Regions from separate parts of the Labrenzia sp. CP4 genome, predicted to be linked through region 3. Evidence: predicted binding sites of a transcription regulator. Region 3 holds the regulator's gene; each other region holds the start of a gene.
What was found. Region 3 encodes PhoB, which activates phosphate uptake and scavenging genes when phosphate is short. Its sites were predicted from a motif close to TGTCATNNANCTGTCAT; they were not measured.
Positions count from the first base shown of each region.

Region 1 (3,256 bases), 1.7 Mb from region 3:
GACGATGTTGTCGATGTCTGCCGTCTTGATGAAGCGCAGCAGATCGGCGAATTCCAGTTCTCGGCCTTTCGGTGCGCCGTGGTCGCCGTTGGCAACCGCTTCGGCGCCGGCCTGGTCTTTCCAGTTGTCCCAGACGATCAGGCCGATCGGCATGTCGCAGGCGATGACCTTCCAGGTGGCGTTGGAATTCAGAAGTTCACGCTTCAGCCAGGCAAGCTGCTCGGCGCCGAGGATGCGCGAAGCCGGTGTCATGGTGTCTTCCATCGATGCGCCGTTCGGCCCGCGATAGGAGCGCAGGTCCAGGAAGAATACGTCCAGCAGCGGACCATAGGCGATCTTGCGGTAGACGCGGCCCGGCTCGGCCGGGGTGTAGCGGATGGGAGCCAGCTCGTGGAAAGCCCGGCCGGCGCGAGCGGCCAGAAGGTGGATGTTCTTCTCGCTGTAGCGGTCGTCAGACAGGAGATCCTTGGAGGACGACCAGTTGTTGACGACTTCATGATCGTCCCACTGGAAGAAGGTCGGCACTTCCGCGTTGAACGCCTTGAGGTTCTCGTCCATGAGGTTGTATTTCCACTGGCCGCGGTATTCGTCCAGCGTTTCGGCAACCTTGGACTTTTCTGCCGTGACGATGTTCTTCCAGACGGTGCCGTCCTTGAGCTCGACGGTTTCCTTCATCGGGCCATCGGCATAAATCGTGTCGCCGGAGTGGATGAAGAAGTCCGGCTGATGTTTTGCCATGGTGGCGTAGGTTTTCATGCCGCCGCGGTCGGTATCGATCCCCCAGCCCTGACCGGCGGTATCGCCCGACCAGGCGAAACGAATGTTGCGGCGGGACGCCGGGGCGGTGCGGAACCGGCCGGTGATCGGCTCGGATACGGCATTGACGTCGTTCAGGTTGGCAAAGGCGACGCGGTAGAAGACTTCCTGATCGGACGGCAGGTTCTCAAGCAGTCGCTTGACGGCAAAATCCGAGTCGGGAAGCGCATTGATCGGGGCAAGGCGCCGCGGCGTTTCGAACGTGCCGGTCGTGTCGACTTCCACCAGCATTTGCGCCGGACGGTCCGAGCGGGCCCAGATCATGCCGGAATTGGCATTAACGTCGCCGGACTGAAGGCCGTGCGTGATCTGCGGACGCGAGGCCGCACGCGAGAGGCCCGGCATGGCCAGCGGTGAGGCCAGTACCAGACCGGTAGCAACCGATGATTTCAGAAAATTGCGTCGAGAAACGTTTGAAGACATTTTCAAGCTCCGTGGCTGGGGACCGCAGGGGCGAGTCCCTTGGCAAAAACATCAGGTGCTGAAGCTCCGTGACAGACGGATGTCTGTTCCAAGACCGTTTCCCGAATTTTTGATGACGGCGTGTACAGATTGCCGGAAAACCCCCGCCGAACGATTGAACCTCCAAATTGCTTCCAAATCGTGATCGTCCACAGCCTTGGAGCGGGGTCAAGCAGGGTGAAGTCGCATTGGTGCCGCTTGACCGTCGGTGTCAGACGGGCCAAACACGTGCCTGACCGTCAAAAGGACGCAATGATGCCGACCCCGACAGCCTACGAGCCGCCGCGTTTCGACGCCGGACACCAACGCCCCCACGTGATGGGGATCCTGAACGTGACCCCGGATTCCTTTTCCGATGGCGGGCGCCACGCCAATGCGGATGCCGCCTTGCGGCGTGCACAGGAAATGATTCTGGAAGGGGCCGATATTCTGGATGTCGGCGGTGAAAGCACGCGGCCGGGGTCCGAACCGGTGCCACTGGACCTGGAATGGTCGCGGCTCGATCCGATCCTCGATCAGGTGATCGACATGGGAACGCCCGTATCGATCGATACCTACAAGGCGGAGATCGCGCGCCGCGCCTGCGCGGCAGGGGCGGTCATCGTCAATGATGTGTGGGGTCTGCAAAAGGATCCAGCCATGGCTGAGGTTGTTGCCGAGGCCGGCGTGCATGTAGTTATGATGCATAACCGTCTTGCCGCCGATGCCGGACTGGACATTCTTTCGGACATCGACCGGTTCTTCGAAATCTCGATGGAGCTGGCGGAAAAGGCAGGGATTGCCAGGGAAAAGCAGATCCTTGATCCGGGCTTTGGCTTCGGCAAGACCATCAACCAGAATTTCATCGTCCTGAACCGTTTCGAAACGCTGAAGAAACACGGCCTGCCCCTGTTGGCGGGTGCGTCGCGCAAGCGCATGATCGGTGCCGTGCTGGAAGCGGAAACGGAAGACCGGCTGTTCGGATCCGTTGCCGTTCACATGACGGCCATGCTGAAAGGGGCTTCGATTGTGCGGGCGCATGACGTAAGTCCACATGCCGATTGCGTGCGTATGATCGAGGCAACCCGCCTGGAACGGAACCCTGTCGAATGAATGCCGAAAATGCGATGGCTGACGCCCCGACCCGTTGTGCGCTCGGGCTCGGATCCAACCTTGGTGACCCGAAGGCCAATCTGGATGAGGCGATCCGCCGGCTGGAGGAAACACCCGGCGTCATGCTGGTGTCCCGGTCCTCCGATTACCGGACGCCGCCCTGGGGGCCGGTGCCGCAGGACGATTTCCGCAATTGCTGCGTGGTGATCGATACCACCATGAGCCCGCAGGCGCTGCTGAAGCGCTGTCTTGAAATCGAGACCGAACTCGGACGTGTGCGCGACGTGCGCTGGGGCCCAAGGACGCTGGACATCGACGTTCTGATCTACGGTCTGCAAAAGGTCGCCGAAAACGACCTCGAAATCCCGCACCCGCGCATGGGCGACCGGGCCTTCGTTCTGATCCCGCTCGCCGAAATCTGGCCCGACGCCCCATTGGGCGACGGCCGCACCGCGATGGAAGCATTGGAAACCTGCCCGGACCAGGATGGCGTGGTGAAGCTGGACGGGTGAAGTTTTGAACCGAGCGGCGATAGCGCCGGGGCGGTAAAACCGACGGTCGGAACGTTAATTTAAACATTCTTGGACAGGATTCGGCTGGAGATTATCCAGGTCCCGTATTCATGTCAGTTGTTCAAAGTCTGAAAAATGCTCTTGAGAAGCGGCATCTCCTGTCGGCGGACACGCTCGTGTTTGCCTTTGGGGCTATCCTGATCCCGAATGCCGTCTTCATTTTTCTCAGCTTGTTCTACTGCCCTTTCCGGACGTTCTTCGTTCTCCTGTTGTCCTTGATCTGTCTGCTGGGTCTCTACCTGCATCGGTCTGTCTTCTTTGTTCTGCTTCTTGCGGTGATGACCGTTGACGTTCTTGTCCTGATTTCCAACTTT
Region 1 covers NZ_CP011927.1:542,039-545,294, forward strand. The annotation lists gene ACP90_RS02645 (alkaline phosphatase) at 1-1,239, opposite strand, end outside; gene folP (dihydropteroate synthase) at 1,534-2,370, shown strand; gene folK (2-amino-4-hydroxy-6-hydroxymethyldihydropteridine diphosphokinase) at 2,367-2,882, shown strand; gene ACP90_RS02660 (sulfatase-like hydrolase/transferase) at 2,993-3,256, shown strand, end outside.
Region 1: a site for PhoB is predicted at 1,308-1,324, ahead of ACP90_RS02645 (alkaline phosphatase). Genes of this name have one in related genera too.

Region 2 (3,256 bases), 1.8 Mb from region 3:
ATGGAGACGATTTCCGACAGGCCGACCCAGCCGCCGGCTGCGCTCTTCGGCTTGTCGAGCGGATAGTGAACGAAGCCCCAGGACTTGTCGGCCGGGTTGTAGATGGCCAGCTTCACCATGCCCTTCGGGTCGTCTTTCCATTCACGCTGAACGGCGACGGCCACCAGCGTCTTGCCGTCCATTTCGAACTCGGCAACGCCTTCAAAGGAGAAACGCGCGGACTGGGCGTTCAGCTCTTCCGGAAGCGTGATTTCTTCCTGAACCTGACCGTCGGTGCCGACTTTCAGCAGCAGGTGCTGCAGTTCCTTTTCCGGATTGCCTTCGGAAGCCAGCCAGAAGCCGCCATCCTTGGCAACAGAGATGCCTTCCAGGTCCAGTTTTGCCTGCTTGCCACCCTGAACGGTTGCATAGGCAACGATTTTTGCCGGTTTGGAAGAGATGTCCAGCGTGTAGATGCGGGCGTCGTCATAGAAGCTGTCGCTGACGGCGTAGAGCTTGTTGCCGTCTTCCGGGTCTGCAGCCAGTGCGGACAGTGCGCCCCAGCCGATCGGCGCGCCTTTTTCCGGGTCGGTTTCGGACACGACCATCGGGTAGGACGGAGCGTCCGCACCGAACTTGTAGAGGGAGACCTGCGCGCGAACGTTGTCTTCCGCACTGTCGACCTCGTTGGCAACCACAAACAGGTCACGGCTCGGGATCGCAAGTGAGCCTTCCGGACCGACGTGGGTCGGCAGGAACTGGACGAATTCCGGCTCGGCACCGGTGTCCTTGTAGACAGCGACGAAGTTGCCGCGTTCGGAATTGACGAAGATCAGCTTTTCACCGCCGAATTCACCAACCGTCACACCTTCCGGCTCGGTGCCCTTCTTGGACGCGCGCTTGGCCGGATAGTGGCCGTTGGCCATGCCAAGGTGTTCCATCTGGTTGCCGCTGTCGAACAGGACCTCGCCCTTGGTGTTCCAAATGGTGAAGCCGCGCGAACCGCCTTCGTAGTCGCCTTCGTTGGCGGTCACGAAACGCTCGTCGTCGATCCAGGCAACCGCATCCGGCTCACGCTTGACGTTTTCGGTCGAACCGGAGGCATCGCTCATGCGCGCCTTGGACACCGGAATGTTTTCAGCCGAAGCCGTACCGGCGGAAAAATGGCTGACAACTTCACCGGAGGCCAGATCGACCACGGCGATATGGTTGTTTTCCTGCAGCGTGACGACAACCTGGTTCTGGGAGTTGATCGAAACGAACTCCGGCTCCGAATCGGTCGGCGCAATTTCGGCAAGACCTGTCAGGTCGACAATGCGAACCGCGTCGCAGTTGGTCGGCGTGCCGGTTTCGTCCAGATCGAAGATCGCGAGATGGCCGGCCGGCATTTGCGGGATCACACCGTCGTTCAGATCTTCATCGCGCTCGTTCTCGATGGCGATCGCAACGAACTTGCCGTCCGGAGAGATGGCAACGCTGTCCGGCTGACCCTTTGCATCGCACTTCGCGGTGATACCAAGACCGTCGAGAGCGATCACGGCCAGATGGCCGGACGCATTGACGTAGTCTTCGGACGTGTTGACGCCGGCATAGGCGAATGTTTCGCCGACGGCGACCGAAGTCGGCTCACCACCAAGCGCGGTGCGGCCCATCGGCTGCAGGTTCAGCGGGTTGGCCGCATTCACGAAAACAATGGCTTCGCCCGGGCTGTCGGTGAAGACGAGCGTGCGGCCGTCCTTCGTGGCGTAGATGATTTCGGCAACGGTTTCGGTGGCCTGATCCACGCCTTCCGGCAGGGTCTTGTAGACCGGGAATGTGTTGATACGCTCGAAATACTCTGCCTGTGCTGCCGACACGGCGCCAAGGCCGAACAGGACTGAAAGGCTGACACCTTTTAAAAAGCGCCCACGAAGGTCCGCCATTGCACTCGCTCCCACAAAATATCGGGTTGATGGTGCGCGCAAGCTAGTGGCCCTGATTACAATATCGGTGACAGTTGCATGAAGCTTTCATGACAACACCCAGCAAGCCTTGAATTTGCATTTCGAGCACTTACATCATATCAAGGCCGGGCGGTAATCTCCGCCACCTCCATCTTCCAGACTTTCCCGCATTTGTGCCTCCGGCGCATTTTTCATCGGATTTTCCAATGCAGATCGGTTTTGTCCGCTCCGCCATTGTGCTGGGGCTTCTCGCTGCTGTCGGTCCATTTGCCATCGACCTCTATCTGCCCGCCATGCCGGAAATCGTGCAGGCATTGCAGACGGACGACGCTGCGGTTCATATGACCTTCACGGTCTATTTCATCGCTTTCGGGTTAGCCCAGTTGATCTACGGTCCGCTGGCAGACCGGTTTGGACGCAAGCTGCCCGCCTTCCTGGGCCTGATCGTCTTCCTCATCGGATCGGTCATGTGTGCGACCGCGGTGGACGTTTCAGCCCTGACATTCGGCCGTTTCGTGCAGGCGCTTGGTGCCGGCGCGCCGATGGTCATCGTGCGGGCCGTGGTCCGCGACCTCCACACCGGACCAAAGGCGACCAGGCTGATGGCTCTGGTGATGCTGGTCTTCAGCGTTTCGCCGATGCTTGCACCGCTCGCCGGCAGCCTGATCATCCAGTTCGGCAGTTGGCGCCTGATCTTTGTGGCCCTGGGCGTGATTTCCCTTCTCGCCATGCTGCAAATGGCCTTCTTGCTGCCCGAAACGCTACCGGCCGAGCGCCGGGGCAAGATCGACCCGACAGCAATGCTGCGCAGCGCCATCTACCTGATGCGTGACAGCAGGTTCATGGGTCTGACGCTGATCGGTGGCTTCTCGCTTGCGAGTTTCTTCGTCTTCATCGCCGCAGCGCCGCTGGTCTACATGACACAGTACCAGTTGACGCCGACAGCCTTCAGCCTTGTTTTCGCGCTGAACGCGATCGGCTTCTTTGCGTCTTCCCAGTTTGCCGCCTCGCTTGGTGAGCGCTTCGGCATGGGCAGAGTGGCATTGAGGGCCGTCAGCGGATTTGCGGCAGCCAACGTTCTGCTGGTCATTCTTGTGTGGAGCGGCATCGACGACCTGCCGGTTCTGATGGCACTCTTCTTCATCGGCAACACCTGCCTCGGACAGGTCATTGCTCCTGTGATGGTCATGGCGCTGGAAGAACATGGCGAACATGCCGGCATGGCATCCTCCCTCGGTGGCACCTTCCAGATGGTTGCCGGTGGCGTGATGATCCTCGTCTGCAGCCCGTTCTTCGACCGGACAGCTTTGCCATTGGTTGGCGCGGTTGCCGCC
Region 2 covers NZ_CP011927.1:600,354-603,609, reverse strand. The annotation lists gene ACP90_RS02930 (esterase-like activity of phytase family protein) at 1-1,901, opposite strand, end outside; gene ACP90_RS02925 (multidrug effflux MFS transporter) at 2,129-3,256, shown strand, end outside.
Region 2: a site for PhoB is predicted at 1,980-1,996, ahead of ACP90_RS02930 (esterase-like activity of phytase family protein). Genes of this name have one in related genera too.

Region 3 (3,256 bases):
AACATTATCGCTATCATCCTGCGCCGCAGGTTTGAACGCCGCTGGTAAGGATTGCTCCGATGAACGAGATGCCGAATTTTGAACAGGCGAAAACCATGACCGACAGCAAAATTTCCGCGAACAAGGTGCAGGTCTATTATGGCGATACCCACGCCATCAAGGACGTGGACATCGAGATCCAGCCGAGGTCCGTGACTGCCTTCATCGGTCCGTCCGGGTGTGGCAAGTCGACGTTCCTGCGGACGATCAACCGCATGAACGACACCATCGACATCTGCCGTGTGGAAGGGTCGATCAAGATCGACGGTGAGGACATCTACGATCCCAAGGTCGATCCCGTACAGCTGCGCGCCAAGGTCGGCATGGTGTTCCAGAAGCCGAACCCGTTTCCCAAGTCGATCTACGACAACATTGCCTACGGTCCGCGGATCCATGGTCTGGCCCGCAACAAGTCCGAGCTTGATGAAATCGTTGCCTCCAGCCTGCAGAAGGCCGGGCTTTGGGAAGAAGTCAAAAACCGTCTGGACGAGCCGGGCACCGGCATGTCGGGTGGTCAGCAGCAGCGTCTGTGCATTGCCCGCGCGATTGCCGTCAGCCCGGAAGTGATCCTGATGGACGAACCGTGCTCGGCGCTCGACCCCATCGCGACCGCGAAGGTGGAAGAGCTGATCGACGAACTGCGGGAAAACTTCACCATCGTGATCGTGACCCACTCGATGCAGCAGGCTGCCCGTGTGTCTCAGCGTACCGCGTTCTTCCACCTGGGTATTTTGGTTGAAGAAGGTCTGACGGAGGACATCTTTACCAATCCGAAGGACAAGCGTACGCAGGACTATATTACGGGCCGCTTCGGCTAAGCATTTTTTAGGTTTCTGAAGGGGACACAGGATGTCTGAACATACAGTCTCGGCTTACGATGACGAACTGACGGCCATGGCCGGCAAGGTTGCCGAAATGGGTGGTATTGCCGAAAAGGCTTTCGCCGATGCGGTGTCCGCGCTGGTGTCGCAGGATCTGGAGCTTGCCAAGGCGACGATCAAGGGCGATGTCCGGCTGGACAGCCTTTACAACGAACTTGAAGTGAAGCTGATCGAGCTGATCGTCCGCCGCCAGCCGATGGGGCAGGACCTGCGTGAAATCACCGCCGCAACGCGCATTGCCAATGACCTGGAGCGTGTTGGCGATCTTGCAAAGAACGTTGCCAAGCGCGTCATCGCCATCGACAGCGACTTGCAGTCGAAGAAGCTTGCGATCGGTGTGGAGCACATGACGGAACTCGCTCTTTCGCAGCTCAAGCAGGTGCTGGATGCCTACGCCCGGAAGGATGCGGAAGCCGCCCGCCGGGTTCAGGAAGCCGACGCCGAGGTCGACGCGATCTACACGTCGATCTTTCGCGAACTCCTGACCTACATGATGGAAGACCCGCGGGTCATTACCCAGTGCGTCCATCTCTTGTTCTGCGCAAAGAACATCGAGCGCATCGGCGATCACGCGACGAATATCGCCGAGAACGTCTACTACATGGTCACTGGCGAGCGTTTGCCGGAAGACCGGGCAAAGGTCGACGAAACAGGCGCGGTCTGACCCGCTGGTAATCGTCGGATTTGCAGAAGATCTTAACGGCCGGCGCTTCGGCGCCGGTTGCGGTAATTGGAGCGAGATGTATGCCGAAGGTGCTCATCGTTGAAGACGAAGAACCGCTCAGCCTTCTATTGAGATACAATTTGGAAGCGGAAGGGTACTCGGTCGAGTCCTGTGTCCGGGGTGACGAGGCGGAAATCCGCCTGCGGGAAAGCCTGCCGGACCTGTTGCTGCTCGACTGGATGCTGCCGGGCCTGTCCGGAATTGAACTGTGCCGCCGCCTGCGGGCGCGCGAGGATACCGAGCGCCTGCCGGTCATCATGCTGACGGCACGCGGTGAGGAAGCAGAGCGCATCCGCGGCCTGTCGACCGGTGCCGACGACTACGTGGTCAAGCCCTTCTCGGTACCGGAATTGATGGCCCGCGTGCGCGCCATCCTGCGCCGGGCAAGCCCGGAAGTGGTGTCCAGCATGTTGCGATCCGGCGATATCGAACTGGATCGCGAAACGCACCGCGTTCGCCGCAACACCAAGGAAATACACCTGGGGCCGACGGAATTCCGCCTGCTGGAATTCCTGATGACATCGCCTGGTCGTGTCTTCTCCCGCGAACAACTGCTGGATGGGGTCTGGGGTCACGATGTCTACGTGGACGAACGCACTGTCGATGTTCACGTCGGTCGCTTGCGCAAGGCTCTGAACAAGGGCAAGGCGAAGGATCCTATCCGTACCGTCCGTGGTGCCGGATACGCCTTCAATGACCAGTTCACCTCTGCCACCGCCTGAGGGCAACTTGCAGAATGGAATTAAGGAGCCCGCTTTCAAGCGGGCTTTTTGTTTCTCAGCGGTTTTGTGCCTTTCGCGGAGCAAGGTTCTCTTCTGCGACTACCCCATCAGTTGTGTCGGTGTCGGGGCTGATCCTGCGGTCCCTGTCGTGGCGGAGCGGTCAAACAAGGTTTGATTTGATGGGGCGGAAACGGCATGGATCGGTGCCGTGATTAAGCTGTGGGAGGTCATTGGTCGGGGTCGGACATCTGGTCAATGGAAGGCCCAAACAAAAAAGCCCGCCAAATTGGCGGGCTTTCTCATGAACTGCTTCGGTGCGAGACTATCAGCCTGCCTGAGCCATCGTCTTGCGGTCGCGGCGGCGGTCGGCGACCGGCTGATACGCGATCTTGCAGTGATGAGCGCAGTAGGGGACGCCGGCATCGGACTGGCGGCCGCAGAAGTAGAAGTCGTCGGTTGCCGGGTCGCCAATCGGCCATTTGCAGGTCCGCTCGGTCAGCGTCAGGATGGTAGCCCGCTGCGAGATCGGAACGAGCTCCGCAATCGGCTCTACGCGCGGCTTGGCAGCCACCACTGGAGCCGGCGAGATGTCTGCTTTCAGGGCCGTTGCGCCGATCGACTGCGGATGTGACGTCGTCGGTTTCTTCGGCGCTGCACCCGTTGCAGGAGCTGCGGTGCGCGGCCGGCGCGGCTTGGCGCTTGAAGAGGTGGACTTGGCGCGGCCGGACAGGCCAAGGCGGTGCACCTTGCCGATCACGGCGTTACGGGTAACACCACCCAGTTCGCCTGCGATCTGGCTTGCGCTCAAGCCGCCGCCCCAAAGCTTTTTGAGAAGCTCAACTCGTTCGTTTGTCCAACTCATTGCCGCACCCTTTAGTTTGACCGTCCTG
Region 3 covers NZ_CP011927.1:4,785,380-4,788,635, reverse strand. The annotation lists gene pstA (phosphate ABC transporter permease PstA) at 1-48, shown strand, start outside; gene pstB (phosphate ABC transporter ATP-binding protein PstB) at 96-857, shown strand; gene phoU (phosphate signaling complex protein PhoU) at 889-1,584, shown strand; gene phoB (phosphate regulon transcriptional regulator PhoB) at 1,665-2,366, shown strand; gene ACP90_RS21915 (GcrA family cell cycle regulator) at 2,692-3,228, opposite strand.